DNA from 3 places in the Rummeliibacillus sp. TYF-LIM-RU47 genome. Region 3 is predicted to be linked to each of the others. Evidence: riboswitches for the same ligand, from Rfam matches in the RefSeq annotation. Region 3 holds a riboswitch; each other region holds the start of a gene.
What was found. A riboswitch is a leader RNA that binds a small molecule or an ion and turns the genes downstream of it on or off. The one in region 3 is predicted to bind thiamine pyrophosphate.

Region 1 (7,647 bases), on a different contig from region 3:
GTTCAAGCTGAGCAACAAGAGATTTGTCTGGCGTTACAAATGTCCAGCCATCACCTGCTTCAACAATATGCTCCGCTTTTTGTGAGATAAATGGTTCTACAGCTAAAACCATACCTTCTTTCAACATTGTACGTTCCCAAGCATCAAAATAGTTAAGAACATGTTGTGGCTCTTCATGAAGAGAGCGCCCAATTCCATGTCCTGTCAGATTCATGATGACGTTTAAGCCGTGATCACGCGCCTCACGCTCTACTGCTTTGCCGATTTGGTTTAGTTTAGAACCTGCTTTAACTTTCGTCATAGCACGGTCGAATGCACTTGATGCTACATCACAGATTTTTTGGATATCTGCATTATCCACATCTCCTACGATGAACGAAATGCCGGTATCTGCATAATAACCATCCACATGTCCAGACACATCAATGTTAATCAAGTCGCCAGCTTTTAATTTATAATTGTTCGGGATGCCGTGTGCTACTTGTTCATTGACACTTAAGCATGTGTATCCTGGAAAATCATACTCTGCTTTCGGTCCAGAAACCGCACCTTTCTCGTCAAATAGCTTTCCAGCCAAATCATCCAATTCTTTAGTCGTTACGCCTGGCTTAGCCGCTTCTTTTAAAGCCTCACGAATTTCAGCCATAGCACGGCCAGCTTTCATCAAAGCATCTATTTCTTCTTGCGTTTTTGCAATCATGTAAAACGATCCCTTCTGATTAATCTCGCTATTTAACTATACCACAAAATTCTGTGATGAAGTGAAACCCGGCTCATTGGAGGTTTCTCCATTCCCCCTCATAACCTGCTAACCAAACAGCTTCTTAGAATTTGAAAATGCGAGGTAAATTAATTGTACTTTCCTAAATTAACATATGCGTTTCTATAAAAATAAGTGCTTGCGCTTTAAGAAAAAGCCGCCGTTCAAAATATTCGGTTCATAGGAAACAACAAAAGCAGATGGCGCTATTTTCGTAATGCAATCTCGGAAATACCTTTCCTCTTTTCTCTTGGCAATCACTTTCAAACAGAGACGTTCACCATCTTTACCATTACCAATCCAGGCTGTGACGCCAAAGCCCTCATCCCTCAATTTGCTAACCAACCCCTGCTGTTCTCTGTCAACAATCACGTCAAAGATCATATAACCAAGAGCGAGTTTGCTTTCAATGAGACCACCAGAATAAACGCCTAATCCCCACCCTACGCAATAAGCTAATATATTGAGCGGACGGTCTAAGTTATCCAGCACAATCTTCAACCCCATCAAATAGATAAAGACCTCAGCCACAGACATCAGTGATGCTACAATTCGATATCCTTTTATCACAAGAATCATCCGCAATGTTACCAGTGTCATATACACTATATTGATAATAATAATTAATAAAAGCATCTCCAACAGATTCACCCCGCAATCAATTATTAGTATGTAGATTTATTACAATCCATACCCAGTCATGAAACTAAAAAAACGAATTGAGCTCCGTTACGATTCGCATATTAGCAGACTATATTAAAGAAGATTGGAATAAATACGATAAAATTGTTATAGAATTTTCAGGTAATCAAATCTTATAAACTTTTAGCTTCTGCCGAAGAAGATACCTTAAAAGAAGAAGGGTGGAAATTATATGAAAAATAGACTTGATCCAATAGAAGCAGCCTTACAGTTTGTTGAAAAACATTTTCATGATTGTCAGGGAGCTATCTTAGCTGGGAGTGTTGTTCGAGGTCAGGCAACTGAAACTTCTGATTTAGACATCATCATATTTGACAAAAGTTTTCGATTTTCTTATCGAGAATCCCTTATTGAATTTGGATGGAATATTGAACTGTTTGTTCATAATTTGAAGTCTTATCGTTTCTTTTTTGTAAGTGACTGTAAAGAAGGAAGGCCTACAATGCCAAGGATGGTAAGTGAGGGCAAAATTATAAAAGATACAGGAGTATTATCGGCTATTAGAAAGGAAGCCAAAGACTTAATAGAACAAGGGCCAGAAGATTGGACAAAAGAAACAATAGATATAAAGCGATATTTTGTTACGGATGTGTTAGACGATTTAATCGGTTGTCAAAATAGAGCTGAAGGCATTTTTATTGCGAGCACACTCAGCGAATTAGTTAGTGAGTTCATCCTTCGAAGTAATGGCAAATGGATTGGGACATCAAAATGGGTTTTTCGTTCATTAGTTCATCATGACCAAAAACTTGCAAACGAATTTGTTGAAGCATTCGACGCATATTATAAATCAAATGATATTGGTAAGATTGTATGCCTGACTGATCAAGTCCTGCAACCATTTGGTGGAAGATTATTTGAAGGATTTTCTTTAGGAAAATAACCTAATAAAAAAAAACGCTCAGAATGTATCTGAGCGTTTGTTCTTGTATTGCTAATACCATGTCGAATTCTTAATTTAATTAGCAGTTAATTATTCGGATTAGCTATTCGTGGCGCAGATTTAAAGAGCAGCGCAACGACAATAATCGTTAAAATAATAGCAGGAATCATATAAGAGCCGTTGTACACAATAGAGTACCAATATACATTTTGCTTCCCTGCATATTCAGCAAAGAACACGACTCCTGCCAAAGTATGTGCTGCATATTTTAATAATCCGCCAATAAATGTTCCGATTGTTATAGCAACGATCATTTTGCCTGTTTGGCCACGTCGGTTGGCAGCAATCATCATTCCTCGCATCACACCAGCTAAGCCTACAGCAGTAAATGCAAAGAAATAATCGATGAAGCCTTGCAAAGGCGTTAACACATAGGCGCCCCCTATTAACACTTGCAATCCGCCAATTAATAGCCCTGTAACGAGTCCAGCCATTGTCCCCCAACGAAATGCCATCAGTACAATCGGAACCATTACAAGGCTAATAGAACCGCCCTGTGGCCATAGACTAAAGGACAGCTTATCCAGTACAAATCCGATCGCTGCAAATATGGCGATTTCAATCATCATTAATAAACGTTTTTTATTCAATATACTTCCTCCCGTATTTCGATGCAGCCCACTCTTGCCTAAAGCGTATTCCCGTAAACAAGTATTCCAGAAGATTTCCACCCAAATAAAAACCGACATTAGGATAGCCCTAACATCGAAATAAGTCGGTCTCTATCCACATTCCTACGCAAGCATTAACTTACAGGTTCAAAGGGTTAGAATTTCGGATTCACTCTCAGCCGCCCATTTGCGGCTCCCCTCGTGGTCGATACATCAGTATTTAATTGAACACATTTATTGTACTTGATTTGATTTTAAATTGCCATGGTAATTTTCATCTTTCTGAATCTTTCAGTGAGCCCTGTGCGTATGTATAGATATATGGAGGTGTCAAAATTGGAATTGGAAAACAATAATAACCGTGTAATCTCTTCTTTGTGTTATTTTAGTATATTTTTTGCTGGATTTATCTTGCCCGTCATCGTGTATTTTGCTGTAAAGGAACAAGAAGTGAAAAGGCACGCTAAGCGCGCTTTACTCTCTCACCTTCTTCTTCTGGTCCCTACCATTATTGGCGTCATTATATTTATGGCTGTGGTGGCTGGAGCCGGTTTTTACAGTTATTCATTTGAAACAGGGAGCCCAGATGCATCGTCCAATGATGGTATGTGGATTATGGGAGCATGGCTCATCTTTATTGTTGTAGAAGCTATCCTTTCGCTAGGCGTGTTCATTTGGAATATTGTACAAGGAATTAAAGTACTCAAAGTTTAAAATACTGATAATATGGCTATTAGTTAAATATACACAAGCTCATCAATGAATGGAGTGCTACTATATGCAATTACGAAAAGTAATAAAAACTGTAATCAAAATCGCACCAGTTGTTTATCCAATCATCTTAAAAGTGATTGATGCAAGACATGATAAAAAAGCAATGAAAAAATAATCACTAAAAACGCCGTATTCCCTGTGGAATACGGCGTTTTTTTATATGAACTTTATGTTGAGATTAAAAGGTATAGCAACACCTAAGCATGACTACTTAAAATGCCCAGCTGCCATTGCGGAAAATAGGCTCAACTGTGCCATCTGCTAGAACGCCGTCGATATCCATTTCTCCGCTACCAATCATGAAGTCTTCATGAGTAATTGATGTATTAATACCTTTTTCTTCGAGCTCCTCTTTTGTCAGGCTGCTTCCACCTTCATAGCATGTCGGATAAGCTTCACCAATCGCCAGGTGGTTAGAGGCATTTTCATCGAAAAGCGTATTATAGTACAGAATATTTGATGCAGAGATAGGCGACTCATGTGGTACAAGAGCAACTTCGCCAAGGTACTTAGAACCTTCATCCGCTTTGACTAATTCTTGCAGCAAATCATGACCAACCTCTGCTTCAGCTTTTACAATCTTTCCACCTTCGAATGTCAGCTTAAATTGATCGATAACATTACCTTGGAAAACAAGCGGTTTTGTATTCGATACAAAGCCGTTCACCCCGTATTTTGATGGCATTGTGTACACTTCTTCTGTTGGCATATTTGCTACAAACGAGGAACCAGCAGGTGTATGGCTCGCACCTGTGCACCAAATATGCTTATCTGGCAATTCAATTGTTAAATCAGTGCCAGGCGCTTTATAATGCAGCTTTTGATAACGTTTTGCGTTTAAAAGATCTGCTCTCGCATCTAGGTTTTTCAAATGTTGTTCCCAGTTGTCTACAGCATTTCCTTCACCAATATGAACCGTTTTGAAGATCGCTTCCCATAATGCTGGCAGCTGCTCTTCTTCTTTTAAATCAGAGAATACTTTTGCAGCCCATTTCTTCGATGGTACAGCAATAATAGACCACGCAATCTTGTCGTTCATCACTGCATCGCGATAGTTTTCAAGTGCTTTGCCTGATGCTTTTTGCTGTGCGGATAGTTTTTCAACTGGCACCCCTGTAAGGTTATCCGGATCTTGTGCATCAATCCACAAAAGAGCACCCCCACGCTCAATCAACTCATCTCGTTGTTCACTGATCCAGCGTGGAAATTTAGCAAATTCATCAGCTGGTGCATTGTCGTAAAAAGCGCGGTCAATCACATCATCTGAAAAATTAACCGTTACGCGTGCAGCCCCTGCTTCATACGCTTTTTTTGCCACTAATCTTGTAAATTCAACTGTCTCTGTTGTTGTATTGATTAACATGGTTTGACCCTTTTGTATATTTGCGCCCACTCTTACTGCAAGCTCAGCAAATTGTTCTAGCTTCTCTTCAAACGTCATATTATTTCCCTCTTTTCTTTGCGTGATAAGGTTTCTTCCCATCGCCCTTGTTTTTTCTGTTTGCATTTGTACCATTCGTTGAATAGCGTTTATTCCCTTTGTTAGGTTTGGCTTCTGCCTTTCCCTCTTTTAATTGGCCATTTGACCAATTTTTCTCAACTGGCTCAATTTCTAATTCTCTCATGCGTTTTAGATATGCTTGTTCTTCATGATGTGCAAGTAATGTAAGTACTTCCCCGCTATTGCCAGCTCTTCCTGTTCTGCCTGAACGGTGGATATATTGCTCTTTTGTGAATGGCACGTTGACATGAATAACATGTGTTAGCCCCTCTATATCTAAGCCCCTTGCCGCAATATCTGTAGCGAGAAGGACGCGCGCATCACCCTTGCGGAAACGTTCAATCGCTGATTTTCTTTCCTCTTTTTTCATCTCAGAATGCAAGGCTACAATCGGCGCATTGCGAAAACCTAGCTTTGATTCTTTCATCATCACTTGGTCTAAGTTATTGATAAAAGCTAGTCCACGCAACCCTGAAAGGTTTGACAGCTTTCGCAATAGTTCTGTCTTATCTCGTTCCTCTATTTTTATGAAGGAATGTTCGACCTTACCGCTTGCTGGAACCTCTGCTGCTGCTATTTTGATTCGTACCGGATCATGAAGCATTCTATTCGCCACAAGCTCAATTTCTTCTGTTACCGTTGCAGACACCACAGCTACTTGTCGGCCATGAGCTGCTCCATCTATAAAGCCTTTTACGATAACACGATAATCCCGACTTAATAGTTGGTCCCCTTCATCTAAAACAATCATGTTAATTTCATGCAGTTTTAGTTTTTTACTTGTAATAAGTTCATTTAAACGTCCTGGCGTTCCTACAACTATCGTTGGCTTTTTCTTTAACTTTTCAATTTGGCGTTGTGGATTTGCACCGCCAATCAAAGGGACTACAGTAATATTTGTGCCAGTAATCCATGTACGGATCACCTCTACGATTTGCATGCACAACTCTTGCGATGGAGCTACAATAAGGGCTTGAGTTGCCTTTTTAGCACCATCTACCTTTTGTAAAATCGGCAACAGATACGCTAACGTTTTACCTGTTCCTGTAGGAGACTCAGCTACTACATCTTTTCCCTCCAAAAATGCTTCTACCATCTGCTCTTGAATGGGCATTGTAGATGGAAACTTCCATTTTTGCTGTAAATCTTCATTTAATAAATCTAAAAATGCCATAATGCCTGCACCTTCTTTCTTTTTCTAATGTATGTAACGCCCGCCTCTGTAGACGGGCCCTTTAAATTCCTAAGAAAAGTTTTATACTAATCGGCTAACTCATAGCCGCAGCTTTCGATTGCACGCTCTGCAAGCACGACAAGCGCATCGATATATCGATTATCAAGCGCTAAAGAACGGTTTACAACTGACAGCTCTGTACATCCTAGAATGATATAATCACAAGCTGCTTTCTTCATCTCATCCTCGATTGGCTGCCAAACTGATTTTGATATCATTTTGCCTGCCTTCACATGATCGTAGATAATAGACATCAAGCGCTTTTGCAATTTTCCATCTGGAACAACCGGTTCAAGACCTTCTTGAACTAAAGCTTCTTGATATAAGTTTGATGAAAGTGTTCCTGTTGTAGCAAGAATCCCCACACGTTTTGCTTGAAGCTGCTTTGCCTTTTTAGCTGTCTCCCGGATCATATGCAAAATCGGTACCTTTGTTTCCTTTTGCAATTCATCGTAAAAGTAGTGTGCTGTGTTGCAAGGAATAACAATTCGTTCCGCTCCGGCATTCACTAGTTTTTGTGCATCTTCCGCCATAAAAGGAAGCGGGCTAGCCTGTGTCTGATCAAGGATAAATGCTGTCCGGTCTGGAATACGCGTATCATTATCGATAATAAAGTGCATATGCTCTTGGTCGCTAAACGCCTTTGTTCTTCTTACAATGGTTTCTCCGAGTAGCATCGTTGCAAGCGGCCCAACCCCGCCAATAATCCCCAGTACTAACTTGTCCATTTCTTATGACAAACCTTTTTTGTTAAAGTATTTTTTGTACTTGCGATAGTAATTCAGACTGTTCAGCGTTAGTTTGATCCAACGTTTCCAGTTCATGTCCTCTTTGTAGAACAGCGAGTTGGTTGATTTGCCCTCTTGGATTAGCTTACGCGCTTTTGCTTTAAGCTCTTTATTTTCTGCATATTTGAACAGTACGCCATTCGGAATAATGGTCCAAAGATGCTCATTTTGCGCATATGTGCACTCTTGTTCAAGATGCAGCATTCGGTCATCTGCTACATATTGCATTAAGTTGTAGCCAGCAGCAGTCACATAGTAGCTGCTTCGTCCGTTACGTAAATTGATTTCAAATAATTTATATTTGCCGTCACGCTCATCATACTTCATATCAAAG
Region 2 (7,647 bases), on a different contig from region 3:
AGATATTGATGGATTTCTGGAATTGCTGCAGAAACAGAAACAACTAACGGAAATGAAAATAAAAGAGTTAGAACGAATAAACCGTAAATTTGAAACCCGAATAGAAGAGATCTATTCAGCAAGAGAGGTAAAGGAAATGGAAGTTGCTTCGATAAAGCATATAAAAGAGAGAAAAGTCGTAAGGTTAATGGAGAAGATTCAGTCGGAGCCAGAGTTAGAAGTATCCTTACGCCAATTAGAGAACATAGCCAATATGAATTCTTCTATATTTATCGGCGGTGTAGGGCTCACAGTGAGTCTCGATCATATTAAAAATAACAAATTCGATGTATATAACTCCATATTTATTCTTAGGGAAGAAGATAAGCAAAATTTATTAGAGACCACACTCCCTGAAGGGCAGTATGCATGCATCTATTACAGGGGGAATCACAGCGATTCTCCCCATTATTACAACATCCTGTTGAATTACATACAAGACCAGCGTTTTCCTATTATAGGTGATGCAATAGAAAGAACTATCATTGACCATTTTATTTCGGGAAGTAAAGAGGACTACCTGACAGAAATTCAAATTCCAATAAAGTATTGACCCTTCCCTTACAGGAGGGTTTATATTTTGGGTAAGAACATAGAGATAAGGAGAAGGAATATGTACGGTACAATCTTTAATACACTCATGATAATCATCGGAAGCTTTGTGGGAAGTGTCTTTAAGAAGGGAATCAAGGATGAATATCATACGATTCTGATGCAGGCCATGGGGTTAGTTGCCATGGGATTAGGCATCAATGCCATCGTGCAACATTTGCCTTCCAGCCAATACCCCGTGCTTTTTATTGTTAGTTTAGCGATAGGGGGATTGCTCGGCCAAAGACTTGATTTAGAAGGGAGATTCAATGCTTTAGTAAATAAATATTCTAAGGGCAATTTAGCTGAAGGGTTATCAACTGCCATCTTATTATTTTGTATTGGTACATTGTCTATAATTGGCCCTATAGAGGCTGCATTAAAGGGCAATTATACATACCTGCTTGCGAATGGAATGCTGGATGGGATCACGTCGATTGTTTTAGCCTCTACATTTGGAATAGGGATCGCTTTTGCAGGGATTGTTTTATTTCTATGGCAAGGATCTATTTATTTCATCGCGTTGTTAATGGAAAGCACCATTAATAATAGTCTTCTGAATGAAGTAACAATTGTAGGTGGTTTCTTAATTTTGGCTTCTGGTTTAAGCATTTTGGGCATTAAGAAATTTAATACGTTAAATCTGTTGCCATCACTACTGATTCCACCGTTTCTATTTTTAATTATACATTTTGTGCATTTGTAATAAGATTAATCGACGTAGTAAACTTTCGAATTTAAAACGTCTAGACAATTCAACCTTCCACCATATGCACAGCCACCATCAATTCCAATAATGCGATTATCTCCAAAATAAACATCGTTGCTTTCGTGCAAATAATTGGTTGGTGTATGTCCAAACACAACAGTCTTGTCGCCGTTATATCCGTTATGGAATTCCTCGCGAATCCATACTAATGTATAAGGTTCTGTTGACTCTATTGGTGTTTCAGGGTGAACCCCTGCATGAACAAAAATATGGGTGTCTGTTTCATAGTAGTATGGAAATTCTTTTAATATTTCAATGTGTTTGCGGATGTCATCGTTTAATTTAATGGGCTCAGGCATTTCAGTAGTCGTATACCAATATTCTGCATTGTCTTTTTCAATCGTATATCCATAGTTTTGAAGGGTTTTTATGCCACCGTTATAAAGCCATCTTTTCAAATGCATCGGATTACCATCAAAAGCATCCATCATCATCATTTCATGATTGCCAATTAAAGCAATGGCGCCCTCGCTCTTTAACTGAATCACTTTATCCAAAACGGCTCTCGAATGAGGGCCTCGATCTACATAATCACCTAATAACAGCAATTGATCTAGGTTTTTGTCATATTGTACAAGCTCTAAGAGTCGCTCGAATTTCTCTAAATCCCCATGAATATCACTTATAGCTAGGATTCTTTTCAAAACACACATCTCCTTTTAACTGTTAAAATGGTTTATTTTAATAGTAACAAATCTATTTTTACTTTTATACTAGTTTTGTAAAAATTCAATCAATATGGTTCTAAAATGAAATAGCTTTATAATCCTGCTAATTTTTAACGAATAAAGTAGACGCCCAATATGATGGACGTCTACTTTATTCACTATTCTACTGGATTATTTAAATGAGCTGCAACGATTACTGCATTGAAAGGTATATGGCACCATGTTGTTGGCTAGGGTTTTTGTGTGATAGCCATTGTTATTCAGATAGGTTAATAGCTTTGGCAAATGGCGGATGGTCTCTGGTTTATCATGCATCAGAACAATGGGGGCCTGGCCCGATTTGTCCCATGATTGGATATCGCGGATTGTTTTTTGAACGTAGCGCTGGTCTTTCAATGACCAATCTTCCGAATCCACAGTCCAGTCCCAAATTTTAAAGTGTTGTTCCCCCAATAAAAGTCGCATATCGATTGTTAGATACGGGATGCTTCCATATGGCAAACGGATGAGTTGAGAATGTACTGCCGCAACATTTTGTAGGATTTCTTGGGCTTTCACCATTTCGTTTAGCGGTGCACGGGCTGCGCCGTATAGTTTATTGGCGTCGTGTGACATACTGTGCAATCCTACCCCAAACCCTTCATTCACCATTCTTTTAATTACTTTAGGATGGGCCTTAATATTAGAGCCAATCATGAAGAAAGTTGCTTTAGCATGATAGCGGTCAAGTATATCAAGCAAATGGCCGGTTTCAAGAGTAGGGCCGTCATCAAAAGTCAGATAAACGGTTTTTCTCTTGTGTTCTTTTTTAAGGTGATTGATTGCTTTTTTATGTACAACTTCCTCATGTGCGGTTTCCTTTTTCCTTTCTTTTTGCGTTATTTTCCGGTTTTTATCCGAATTCTTCTTTCCAGCTTGTCCGGTTAGATTTGAAGAGGCAGTCGGCGATTTCTGGCTTTTCTTTTCTTGTGGTGTTGCGACCTGTTTTTTTAAAACCGCAAGATTATCATTATCTGCTGAGGATCCAATAGGGCCAATCAAATAAACGCCCAGCAGGATTACTGCGAGTATAACTCCAAAGCCTATGCTGACTTTCCCTTTCGCTCTCTTTTTTCCTTGTCGTTTCATCTTTCGAGCAACCTCTCTTTCTTAGTGTGTTTTGTATGATGGTTTGAACCTGATTTTTGAGCTATTATTCATTTACCTTTATTAATATGACTTACCAGCACTATGAAAAGTTTTGAGGAAAACAAAATGTTTGTATTTGGTGGTTTCTTTTAAAAAAGAGTTTAAGAAAAAATGGATTAAAGATAAAATAGAAAAGCTAGGTTATACTCTAGAAATAGAATGTGTTAAATTCATAAACAATGTAAATAGGATATACAGGATATAGATGAAAGGATTTGTATGAATATGAAAGAAAACTTTTGGCGTGACTTGCCACGACCATTCTTTGTGCTGGCTCCAATGGAAGATGTGACTGATGTTGTATTTCGCCATGTCGTGACCAAAGCAGGACGTCCGGATGTATTTTTCACCGAGTTTACAAACACGGATAGCTATTGCCACCCAGAAGGAAAGAACAGTCTGCGTGGGCGTTTGACTTTTACAGAAGACGAACAGCCAATGGTGGCGCATATTTGGGGAGACAAGCCCGAGTATTTCCGTGAAATGAGTATCGGAATGGCGAAAATGGGTTACAAAGGCGTCGATATTAATATGGGCTGTCCTGTACCTAATGTAGCCTCTAGAGGAAAGGGAAGCGGTCTTATTCTTCGACCAGATGCAGCTGCAGAAATTATCCAAGCTGCAAAAGCAGGAGGACTGCCTGTTAGTGTTAAAACAAGGCTAGGCTACTCAGATCTAAATGAGTGGGAGGACTGGCTAACGCATATATTGAAGCAGGATATTGCCAACCTTTCGATTCATTTGCGAACAAGAAAAGAAATGAGTAAAGTAGATGCCCATTGGGAGATGATTCCGGCAATCAAGGAATTACGTGACCGTATTGCACCTGACACAATGCTTACCATCAATGGAGACATTCCTGACCGACAAAAAGGTCTTGAGCTTGCTGAACAATATGGAATAGACGGCATCATGATTGGTCGCGGTATCTTTAAAAATCCGTTTGCGTTTGAAAAAGAACCAAGAGAGCATAGCAGCCAGGAGCTTCTAAATCTTTTAAGATATCAGCTAGATTTGCACGATCAATATCAAGAACTAGTGCCACGTTCCATTTCGGGACTTCATCGTTTCTTCAAGATCTATGTCAAAGGATTTCCTGGTGCTGGCGAATTGCGAAATCAATTGATGCACACGAAATCTACGGATGAAGTGCGTGCGCTGATTGATGGTTTTGAAGTAAAGAATGTTGATTAGAAAGCAATAGCCAAACCTAAAAAAGGAAAAAGATTATCTCAGCCCGTGATTGAGATAATCTTTTTTAGTTATTAACGTTGCCTAGAGAATCTATACTATATTAGGAATAAGGGGTGTTACATATGGATGAAAATGTATGGAAAGAATTTAAAGAAGCCATTGAAGAGGGACAAGAATTATCATTTGATTATAAGAATGAAGAATGGTGGATTAGTAGGGTACCTGAAGAAAAGAGTTTTCTTCTTACACGTTCGAAAGATTCTTTTACCCAAGCATTTCATTCAGCAGAAGAGTTATTCCTACATGGTTTAATTGATGGAAAGCCATTTATTGAAAGAGTAAAAGACTTATAAGAACTATGATAAAACGAATGTTTTTGAAAACTTCCTTACTAGATTAGGTAGCCCAACAGCAATCAATTCTGGGGAAAGGGATGTTACTAAATTTCACCATATATGTTCTTGACAATCCATTCAATAATGTTAAGATAATATCGAATGTTGCTAAAACTTCATATGATTTACCACTAGGGGTGCCATTAGAATGGCTGAGATCAAAGTGTGACTTTGAGACTCTTGGAACCTGATTTGGTTTATACCAACGTAGGGAAGTGGCACGGCAGAAATTTTATTTTTTGTACATATAATTTCTAATACCCACTTTCTTTGCGTAAAGGAAAGTGGGATTTTTTTATTCCATTTTCCTAACACTATTTTTGGAGGGATTATGATGAAATTTTCAGAGCAGTTACGACAAGAGGCAGATTCTATTTGGGAAGCAAGTTTTCAGCATCCTTTTGTGACAGGTATAGCTGATGGCAGCTTGCCATTAGAAAGCTTCCGCTATTACGTGTTGCAGGATTCTTATTATCTTTCTCATTTTGCCAGAGTGCAGGCATTGGCGGGAGCAAAGGCACCCGATTTGCACACAACGGCCCGCATGGCTATTCACGTACAGGGTACAGCTGAAGCAGAATTGAGTCTGCATGCTAATTTTTCAAAGCAATTAGGAATTACTGAAGCTGAAATCGCTGAGTTTAAGCCTGCTCCCACTGCCTATGCGTACACATCTCATCTATATCGAGCGGCATTTACTGGTCATATTGGTGATATTATTGCAGCGCTTCTTCCATGTTATTGGTTATACGATGAAATCGGTCAGCGTTTAAAGGGAAATACGCCAAATCAACCAATTTATCAAGAGTGGATTGCTGCATACGGTGGCGATTGGTTTCATGAAAAAGTGGTGGAGCAAATTCAGCGAATCGATGAGATTGCTGAGAGGGTAACAGAATCAGATCGCATGCAAATGCTCGAGCATTTTATGATCAGCAGCCAGTACGAATATTCATTTTGGGAGATGGCTTATCAGCATGAAGAATGGCCAATCGTGAATAAGGATTCGATGGTGAGAGGCTAATGAATCGAGAGCTACACATTGTTTCGACAGGCAGACAGCCCATTCCTGAAATGATTGGAATCGCCAAGGAAATTCATCCATACATCGACGCTTTCCATATCCGTGAAAAACAAAAAACTGCGAGAGAACTAATGGAAATCGTAAATCAATTAAAGGCTGAAGGGGTTCCTTTGGATAAAATCCTCATCAATGATCGACTGGATGTCGGAGCGGTCACTAAGGTGAAGGGGGTTCAACTAGCTAATCATAGCTTGGATATCGCAGTTGTGAAGGATGTATTTCCAGGATTGCGGCTAGGATGTTCCGTTCATACCGTAGAAGAAGCGATATATGCGAGTGAATGCGGTGCAGATTATGTGATATATGGACATATTTTCCATTCACAATCCAAGCCGGACAAAGAACCGCGAGGCCTAGAAAAATTAAAGGAATTAACTATGAACGTAAAAATTCCAGTGATTGCGATTGGCGGAATCCAATTGGAGAATGTAGAACAAGTTTTGGAAGCAGGCGCACAAGGGATTGCGGTCTTGTCAGGAGTAATGCTGGTAAACGATCCTGTACAGGCAGTGAAAAAGTATACTGCAAAATTGAGGTTAAGGGAAAGTCCTTTATCAAAATAAATTGATTAGCACACGTAAAAGGAAGTGAGTGGATGAAGCTTCAAATAAATGGCGAGCTTCTTGAAGTTCCCGCACACATAAGGGTTGCGTCAGATGTGATTCATCACTTTGGGTTAGAATCTAAGGTTTTCATTATGGAATTAAATCATAACATTTTAGACAAAAGTCGCTATTTCGAAACAGTTATATCAGATGGCGACAAAATAGAGATTGTACACTTTGTTGGAGGTGGATGAAATGTTGAAAATTGGGCCATATGAATTTCAATCAAGACTTTTATTAGGAACAGGAAAGTACCCAAACTTTGATATTCAGAAAGAAGCCGTTGAAGCTTCAGGAACGGACATCCTTACTTTTGCCGTTAGAAGAATGAATATTTTTGAGGCGAGCCAGCCGAATTTCTTGGAAAAAATAGATTTAGCGAAGTATAAACTGCTACCCAATACTGCAGGAGCCACTACGGCTGAAGAAGCGGTTCGCATCGCCAAGCTGGCAAAGGCATCTGGCTTATGTGACATGATTAAAGTCGAAGTCATCGGTTGCCCAAAAACACTGTTGCCTGACCCGTTCGAAACATATAAGGCATCTGAAGAATTATTGAAAGAAGGATTTATTGTCCTTCCTTATATCTCGGATGATGTATTGCTAGCTAAAAGATTGCAAGAATTAGGCGTCCATGCAATCATGCCTGGCGCTTCTCCAATAGGCTCTGGTCAAGGCATTATCAACCCGCTTAATTTAAGCTTTATTATTGAGCAGGCAACTGTACCTGTTATTGTAGATGCAGGTATTGGTGCGCCATCTGATGCGGCTATTGCTATGGAGGCAGGAGCGGATGGCGTCCTCTTGAATACTGCTGTTTCTGGTGCTGGTGATCCCGTGAAAATGGCGAAAGCAATGAAGCTTGCCATTGAAGCAGGTCGCTTAGGCTATGAAGCAGGTAGAATAGCGAAAAAAACCTATGCAACGGCTAGCAGTCCAACCGAAGGAATGAGTATCGGGTGAGTGAGCGTTATTCAAGGCAAGAATTATTTACGCCTATCGGCAAAGAAGGCCAGAAGAAAATCAGGCAAAAGCATGTACTTGTAATTGGTGCAGGGGCGCTCGGAACGGGAAGTGCAGAAAGTCTCGTACGTATGGGGGTTGGTAAGCTGAC
Region 3 (7,647 bases):
AGAATTTTCAAGGATGGATTTAATCTCATTTTCAAGTGAAAGTTTTTCTGCCAGTGTTCCGTTATATTCTACGTAATCCCCCTCTACCACACCCGTGATAAAGCATTGGATGACGGCAACGGGGTACAGTTTTTTAAGGGTAGTGGCATGTTTTTTTGCATGCTGAACATAAGAATTTAGAACATCCCTAGCATGAGGATATTCTTCAATTGTATAGGATGGCCCTTCTTCTATAAGACCTTCTATTATTTGGCCTGCTCCGTTGTACAAGGATTCGGATATCGTAGGCTGTGCCAATGCCATATCTAGCTCGCCTTTCATAGCGCAGCTATAGGCTAGATAGTGATTCATAATTGAATTTTCACAGCCCTTTGTTAAAAGCCATTCTTTTATTTCGTCTGTTACAGGCTCCAAACGCTCCACACAAGCAATCTTGCCCCAACCATTTACTTCTTTTGCTAGCAAATATAAATTTTCATGTGGATTCTTTGTACCCTGCAAAAAAGCATCTGCTACATATAATGTAAACTCTTCATGCAATCCTATTGTGTGTAAAAGTGTCAAATCTTCTTCACAATTTGAAAAACCAAGAATCATAATACCAAATTGCATGGCATACCGATGTGACGAGTGGTGAATAAACCAAAGTGCTTCATTGTGCAATGCTTCTCGATCTATCCCTTCTTCTTGTTTTAATAACTCCCGAAAGATTCCAACATATTCAGCAAATTCCTTATCTCTTACTTTTTCATAAATAGCTCTGCGGGTTTTATGGTTAGGTGTATTTAATTGTTTTAACAGTAATTTCAATAATGATTTTGCGTCAGAGGAAAAGCCGTATGTATCATCTATCAGCTGATCGGCTGCGCCAGGAGCAAAACGAATATCATCGTCTTCTAAAAAATAATAAGATTCATCCGGCAATGTTTCATTCACAACTTTACCGTTTACTTTCATCTGATCAATGATAAAGGGGAGGATAGCTTGTCGATATTCTGATGGATTGAAGTCTAATACTTCTTTTTCTTTAAAAATAGTTGTGCCATCCACTTTTATAGTACAAACATAGGATTTAATGCCTCCGATGTCCGCGTCAATGATATAAGTTTCACCATCTATTTCAACTTTCTCTTTTAGTTTCTTGAATGTATAGAAGTGGGAAACAAAGCTTGGATATTGAACTTGTTTCACTAATGTTTGATCTACAAATAATTGTTTTGCATGAATATCCATAACGACTTTAATTATATGTCCCTTATAGTCTGTTTCCCATTCATAGTGAATGTCCTCTTTAAATTCTTCTTTAAAATTTTGCCACTCTAAACGCATGAATCGCTTAAATTTTGACATAGGTCACCTCTTTAGCTCTCTTAATATACTGTCTATCATATAATAAAAGCTTATTGGTTTGTTAAATACATTTACCAAAAAGGTAAAATTATGCTATATTGGTTGAATTCCTTATGACATAATGATGTATATAGGAAGCAGGGACATCATCCAAAAATGACAAGCAGAAAGGGGAGAGAGTGTGGTTACAATTGATTATTCATCTATTGCTATTATACCTGTCATAACTCTAATTTTAGCATGGTGTATCTGTGGTTACCTTTTCTACCGTAACTATAAAAAACATGGAGGCGTCATTAAAATTTGGAAGGCTGCACTTGTCCTATTTATTGGCCTTTTTTCTTTTTCTATCAACTTGAACATCTGGAACACAGCGCTAAAACTATCCATTTTGCCTTTAGGGGTATGGATTTTATATTTTGTGTTGAAAGGCAAAAATCGTTGGCAATCGTATCGCTCTTTTGCTTGGATGGGATTTGGCTTCAATTTTATTTTTCTAGTAGCTTCACTTGTAACAATACCCTTTCAACATTGGATTTTTCCAGACAAAAATCCAACTACCTTTATGGCAAATTTAGAAAATGCAAAATTAATCACTATTCATCCTTCAGCAAAAAAGAATATAGTGTTAGATAGAAAGAAGCTAGCAGGGAAATTCACACACTTGAAACAGCGGGAAATCTATAGTGATAAGTGGTTTTCAAGCCTTTATGAGATGAGTCCCTCAGAAATTAACAAAAAAGAAGAACATTTTCCTTATCAACTTGTAGGAGTAAAGCCGAAATGGGGAAGTGGGCTTCCCTCACCGGTTCTGTACATAGAAAAAGGCGGAAAAGGAATTCTGATAACTACGTCTCAGCATCAGCTTTACTACCGTTTAAATGATTCAGTGCTAAGGGAGGAGCATTAGTATGAAGAAAAGAAAAGGAATGTTTGCTCTTTTAGTGGTGGTTATTGGTATTATAGGTCTATTCTTCTATTATTCTTATTCAAAACCAGCGCCTTTTCCAACAGAGGAAGCGCTGAAAAAGGATATAAATCAGACCTTCCCTGAGGCTAGCGTAAAAATAATACAAGACATAATCCATGTTGATGAACGCCATAAAGTGGTTCCTTTTATTTCTTTGAATAAAGACTATGGACTTAGCTATTGGATTTGGAAGAAGAATAAATGGCGAGTCGCTGAAGTGGATAATCGCGAAGAACCGATGATATGGAAGATAGAAGAGGGAAAACGGCCAAAGTATGTATATGTGTGGAATATTTTTCATAAAAATAAGGTTGATTCATTTACATTTTATCTAACGAGACAGCGGGATTATATCACCTGGGATAGGAAAGGCCTTTATATTCCACCAGTTCAAATGACGGAGAACGTGCGATTGCATAATAAGACATATGGGGTTTTCCCTATTCCAGAAGATTGGGCTACGATCATCGATTATGCTAGACCTGTTCAAATGGATTGGCTCTTCTCAAATGAGGAGGATGGAGATTCGCTTAATTTTGGATGGAGACCGAATGCCAAGCCTGGTGTAAAAGAGCCGATTGATTTTACTAATAATGGAGAAAGCTTTTCAACCGGGGATATCATTTTACGCTTTCCAGAACGTTTTGAAAAGGGAAGTCGTGATCTTTATGAATGAGTATCGATAATCTAGGAGGTGTTTTTATGAAAATGATAAAAAATTTAAACTCAAAAGATGAAATTATGGATGCCTTTCCGGTCATGAGCCAACTCAGAACACATTTAGATATAAACACATATGTAGAATTAGTGATGGAAGCGATGGAAAAGGAACAGTATAAGCTCTATGCACTCGTTGACTCTGATGAAATAGTTGCGGTGGTCGGATTCCAGCCAATGATTACACTTTATTATGGAAGATATATATGGGTATGTGATTTAGTGACAGATGCATCTAAGCGCTCGTTCGGTTATGGAGAAGAGTTGCTTGTATTTGTAGAAGAATGGGCTAAAGAATATAAGTATGAGTGTGTGGCCTTATCTTCTGGGTTGCAACGTACGAAGGCACACCGTTTTTATGAAGAAAAGATGGGGTACGACAAGGTAAGCTATGTGTTTAAGAAAGAATTCTAATATGTTGTAAAAAGCTATGCTTGTTTTATCCTTGAATGGCATCCAGTTGAATGGTACGATGAATATAACTTAAATATTTGCAGGGGGACACGAAAGTGTTGAGAAGGTTTAAGCCTGACCCTTAGAACCTGTCAGTTAATACTGGCGTAGGGAGCAAAGTACATATGATCGTTTTGTACAGCAGCTCTCCGTTTATGGGAGAGTTTTTTTGTACCCAACCAAATATTTTAGTGCGGGGGGACACGAAAGTGTTGAGAAGGTTAAAACCTGACCCTTAGAACCTGACAGTTAATACTGACGTAGGGAGCAGATGAAGGTATGAAATCTCTATGTCTACTCATAGGGATTTTTTGCGTCTACGTCCACTTTAAAGGAGGACGAACAGTGAGATTTGATGAAGTTGTTAGAGAAGAAGCAGATGCATATTGGGATGATAGCATGGTACACCCATTCGTGAAAGGGTTAGTACAGGGCACACTGCCAATGGAGAACTTTAAATTTTATATGATGCAGGATGCCATTTATTTAAAGCATTACTCAAAAATATTGGCAATAGCAGCATCCAAATCAGAGACGAACCAGGAAATGGCCTATTATCTTGAATCAGCTAGAAGTATAAATGAAGCAGAACTTGAGCTCCACCGGACTGTTTTCAAAGAACTTCATATTGGAGAACAGGAACAAGCGGAGCTTATTCCTGCGCCAGCCAACAATAATTATATTAACCATATGTATAACGCCGTTCTAAACGAAAGCCTGCCAGTTGCATTTGCCGCGTTGCTGCCATGTCCTTGGTTATACCAAAGTATTGGTGAAGAGTATAAAGATGAAAAACCGACACAGAAGTTATACAGAGATTGGATTGAATTGTATAGCGGTAAAGAGTTTAAAGATCAACTGGGTATCCAAAAGCAGATGCTCAATAAGTATGCGAAAGAAAACCCAGCTGACCATCAAAAGATGAAAGCATTTTTCCAAATGAGTGCCTATTATGAATGCAAGTTTTGGGATATGGCCTGGTCTTTAGAAAATTGGAAGGACCTTTCACCTTATGAGCTTGCTTAAAATAAATCAGGAAAATCCTTTAATCCACTGTATAACAAATTATGTAGTAGCAAATTTTACAGCAAACGGACTGCTCGCGATTGGGGCATCGCCAGTTATGGCAGATGAAATTGCAGAGGTTGGAGATATGGTTTCTGTTGCAAGTGGTTTACTTGTTAATATTGGTACCATTAATGGCCGAACAAAAGAAGCAATGATTGTAGCTGGGCGCAAAGCGAATGAAGTGGGAATTCCTGTGGTCCTTGATCCGGTAGGTGTAGGTGCCACTGCCTTTCGCCGCGAGACGGTGAAGAATCTATTGAGAGAAATCAAATTTGATCTTATTCGCTGCAATACTGGAGAACTTGCAGCTATCGCAGGTGTCAATTGGGACTCAAAGGGAGTAGACAGCGGTGTAGGAGAGATGGATATCGAGCAGACAGCAAAGGCTATAGCGAAACAGTACAACTGCTTTGTCATTGTCACGGGCGAGGTGGATATTGCCACAAACGGTGAAAGTATTGATTATATAGCAGGCGGCCATGAGCTCATGACAAAGATAACAGGAACAGGTTGTTTGCTTAGCGCCATCTGTACAGCAGCCTTAGCAGTAGAAAGAAATGATCTTTCTATCTTAGTCGACGTTCTGAAAGACTATAAAAAGGTTGCGGAGAAGGCTCGCCAGAAGGAATGGTTAGGCACTGTTCAACAAGAGGTGCTCAATCAATTGCACCAGATTGCAGGAGGGCGAGCATAATGAATATTGCCATGACTATTGCCGGTTCTGACAGCGGTGGAGGAGCAGGTATTCAAGCAGATCTAAAGACTTTCCAGGAGCTTGGCGTTTTTGGCACATCGGCTATTACAGCATTGACTGCGCAAAATACGCTAGGTGTTGAGGGCATATTCTCTGCCGATCCCTCATTTGTTCAGCAGCAAATCGAAGTAGTGATGAAGGATATGCCGGTAAAAGCGGTGAAAACGGGCATGTTGTTTTCTGCCGAGATTATTGAAGCTGTAACACATAGTTTGCGAGATAAAGAGACACAATTGGTAGTAGACCCAGTGATGATTGCGAAAGGTGGAGCATCTTTGTTGCAACATGAGGCAGTGACTGCGCTGAAAAAAACCCTATTGCCGCGTGCAACTGTTCTTACACCAAACATACCAGAAGCAGAGGTAATAAGCGGAATCGAGATAAAAAGCCCAAAAGACTTAGAAAAGGCTGCAAACGCAATGCTTGCAATGGGTGTTTCATGCGTCATTATAAAAGGCGGTCATTTAGAAGGTAAGGATGCAGTAGATACTGTATATTTTCAAGATGATTCGTTCTTTTCAATGCAAACGAAGCGAATTTCCACTGTTCAAACACACGGTACAGGATGTACATTCTCAGCAGCGCTAACCGCTTTTTTGGCACAGGGCTTCTCTTTAAAAAGTGCCATAATAGAAGCGAAAAAATTTGTCCATTTAGCTATTCAACATCCATTAAATATAGGGAATGGACATGGCCCTACAAACCATTTTGCGTATAAAAAATTAAGCGGCAACTGTGAGGTGACAATTAGTGAGGAAAGAGAATTTAGCAGTTTATCTAATTATGGGCACGCAAAACTGCATTGAACCACCCCTCGAAGTGCTCGAACAAGCATTACAGGCTGGTATCACAATGTTTCAGTTGCGTGAAAAGGGTGAAGGGGCATTAACTGGCAAAGAACTTGAAATGTTCGCGAGTGAGTGCCAGAAGCTATGTAAACAATATGAGGTCCCATTTATTGTGAATGATCATATCGATTTGGCTTTGAAGATAGAAGCGGATGGTGTACACATAGGACAGGATGATATGGCTCTAGAAAAAGTACGGACGAAATTTAAAGGGAAGGTAATTGGCGTTTCCGTACACACAAAAGAAGAATTGGTGCAGGCTGTGAAACAAGGTGCAGATTATGTTGGAATAGGACCTATTTATGAAACGAAGTCCAAACAAGATGCCAAAAAGCCTGCAGGAGTAACATTTTTACAACAGGCTAGAATGTTGTATCCAAACCTCCCTATTGTGGCTATTGGTGGTATTACCGCTCATAATGCACAGCCGTTAAAAAAGAGCGGAGCGAACGGTGTCGCAATCATTTCAGCGATATGTCAAAGCGAAGATTGCAGGCCTGTGGTAAGATCTTTTCAATCTATTTTTGAAGCATAATAAAAGCTGCATGAACTGTCTTAATGACAACTTCATGCAGCTTTTTTAGATTGTATATTATTTCGTTTCCTCTTGATCAATCCAGCTATAGCTTAGTTCCTCTGCTTTCCCTTGATCGTCTGTTTCAATCCGAACCATTTTGCCTTCCAATTTGGTTTGAGATCTCGCTTCATCATCCAATTCAAAGTCATGCGTTTTCTGGAATGTATTATTGCCATTTGGCGTTTGAAGAGTTATTTCATTTGAATCATTCTTAATGAGTTTACCAATGATCTCTTTTTCAACACCATCTCTATCATATACACCATCCTGATCTGCGAGGGTTTTGTCTGTTGGCTTAACACTTTCTGCAACGGCTTTATCCGTGGATACTTCCACAACGACTTGTTTATCTTGCAAATCACCTTTCATACCTTTTTTGTCGCTTTCAAAGGATGAATTCTTTTGAATGGCTACTTGTTTTCCGTGAATCTCTAGGGTGATCTCATCGTCATTTTCTTTCACATATTTGCCTACTAGATCAAAGTCACCTTCTGATGAATCATTTTTATCTGGATCCTTTGAAAGGTTCTTTAGAGTTTTTAATTCGGCACTTTCATTAGGGCTTGTACTTGTATTACTGTTCTCAGTTTGTTTAGGCTGAGAACTGTCTTTTTGAGGGCTTGTGTTTTTGGTATCATTGCCGCACCCTGCTAAGATAACCCCTGCTGCCAGAAATAGTGATGCTTTTGGTAGATACTTCTTCATATTATTGTTCAATTGACTTCACTCCCTAAACAATAGTATTTCCTTTTTCTTTAAAAGTGAAACGTATAAGTTAGATTTAACAACAGATGCAGGAAATAGTATGTGGTGGATAGAAGTTAACTAGAAAGAATTATATATAGAAGGGAGTTCAAAAACATGAAGTTAGTAATTCGGAAAATGAGTTATCCAGATATTCAAGAGGTAC

Region 1: another riboswitch for thiamine pyrophosphate. It lies ahead of thiT (energy-coupled thiamine transporter ThiT); the one in region 3 lies ahead of tenA (thiaminase II).
Region 2: another riboswitch for thiamine pyrophosphate. It lies ahead of tenA (thiaminase II); the one in region 3 lies ahead of tenA (thiaminase II).

The regions. Positions count from the first base shown of each region.
Region 1 covers NZ_VVIR01000003.1:41,544-49,190, forward strand. The annotation lists gene map (type I methionyl aminopeptidase) at 1-700, opposite strand, end outside; gene F0527_RS12855 (DUF2179 domain-containing protein) at 884-1,396, opposite strand; gene F0527_RS12860 (nucleotidyltransferase domain-containing protein) at 1,635-2,345, shown strand; gene thiT (energy-coupled thiamine transporter ThiT) at 2,432-2,995, opposite strand; TPP riboswitch at 3,120-3,226, opposite strand; gene F0527_RS12870 (magnetosome magnetite crystal formation protein family) at 3,353-3,730, shown strand; gene F0527_RS12875 (aminopeptidase) at 4,002-5,231, opposite strand; gene F0527_RS12880 (DEAD/DEAH box helicase) at 5,233-6,465, opposite strand; gene cuyB (cysteate racemase) at 6,552-7,253, opposite strand; gene F0527_RS12890 (carboxylate--amine ligase) at 7,257-7,647, opposite strand, start outside.
Region 2 covers NZ_VVIR01000003.1:155,140-162,786, reverse strand. The annotation lists gene F0527_RS13400 (MerR family transcriptional regulator) at 1-592, shown strand, start outside; gene F0527_RS13395 (DUF554 domain-containing protein) at 653-1,336, shown strand; gene F0527_RS13390 (metallophosphoesterase family protein) at 1,342-2,043, opposite strand; gene F0527_RS13385 (polysaccharide deacetylase family protein) at 2,239-3,195, opposite strand; gene F0527_RS13380 (tRNA dihydrouridine synthase) at 3,481-4,449, shown strand; gene F0527_RS13375 (hypothetical protein) at 4,572-4,802, shown strand; TPP riboswitch at 4,968-5,075, shown strand; gene tenA (thiaminase II) at 5,179-5,868, shown strand; gene tenI (thiazole tautomerase TenI) at 5,868-6,491, shown strand; gene thiS (sulfur carrier protein ThiS) at 6,524-6,727, shown strand; gene F0527_RS13355 (thiazole synthase) at 6,729-7,496, shown strand; gene F0527_RS13350 (thiazole biosynthesis adenylyltransferase ThiF) at 7,493-7,647, shown strand, end outside.
Region 3 covers NZ_VVIR01000005.1:119,667-127,313, reverse strand. The annotation lists gene F0527_RS15360 (hypothetical protein) at 1-1,350, opposite strand, end outside; gene F0527_RS15355 (hypothetical protein) at 1,532-2,260, shown strand; gene F0527_RS15350 (hypothetical protein) at 2,262-2,996, shown strand; gene F0527_RS15345 (GNAT family N-acetyltransferase) at 3,023-3,451, shown strand; TPP riboswitch at 3,523-3,621, shown strand; TPP riboswitch at 3,676-3,774, shown strand; gene tenA (thiaminase II) at 3,836-4,516, shown strand; gene thiM (hydroxyethylthiazole kinase) at 4,503-5,252, shown strand; gene thiD (bifunctional hydroxymethylpyrimidine kinase/phosphomethylpyrimidine kinase) at 5,252-6,118, shown strand; gene thiE (thiamine phosphate synthase) at 6,063-6,695, shown strand; gene F0527_RS15320 (hypothetical protein) at 6,753-7,454, opposite strand; gene F0527_RS15315 (GNAT family N-acetyltransferase) at 7,599-7,647, shown strand, end outside.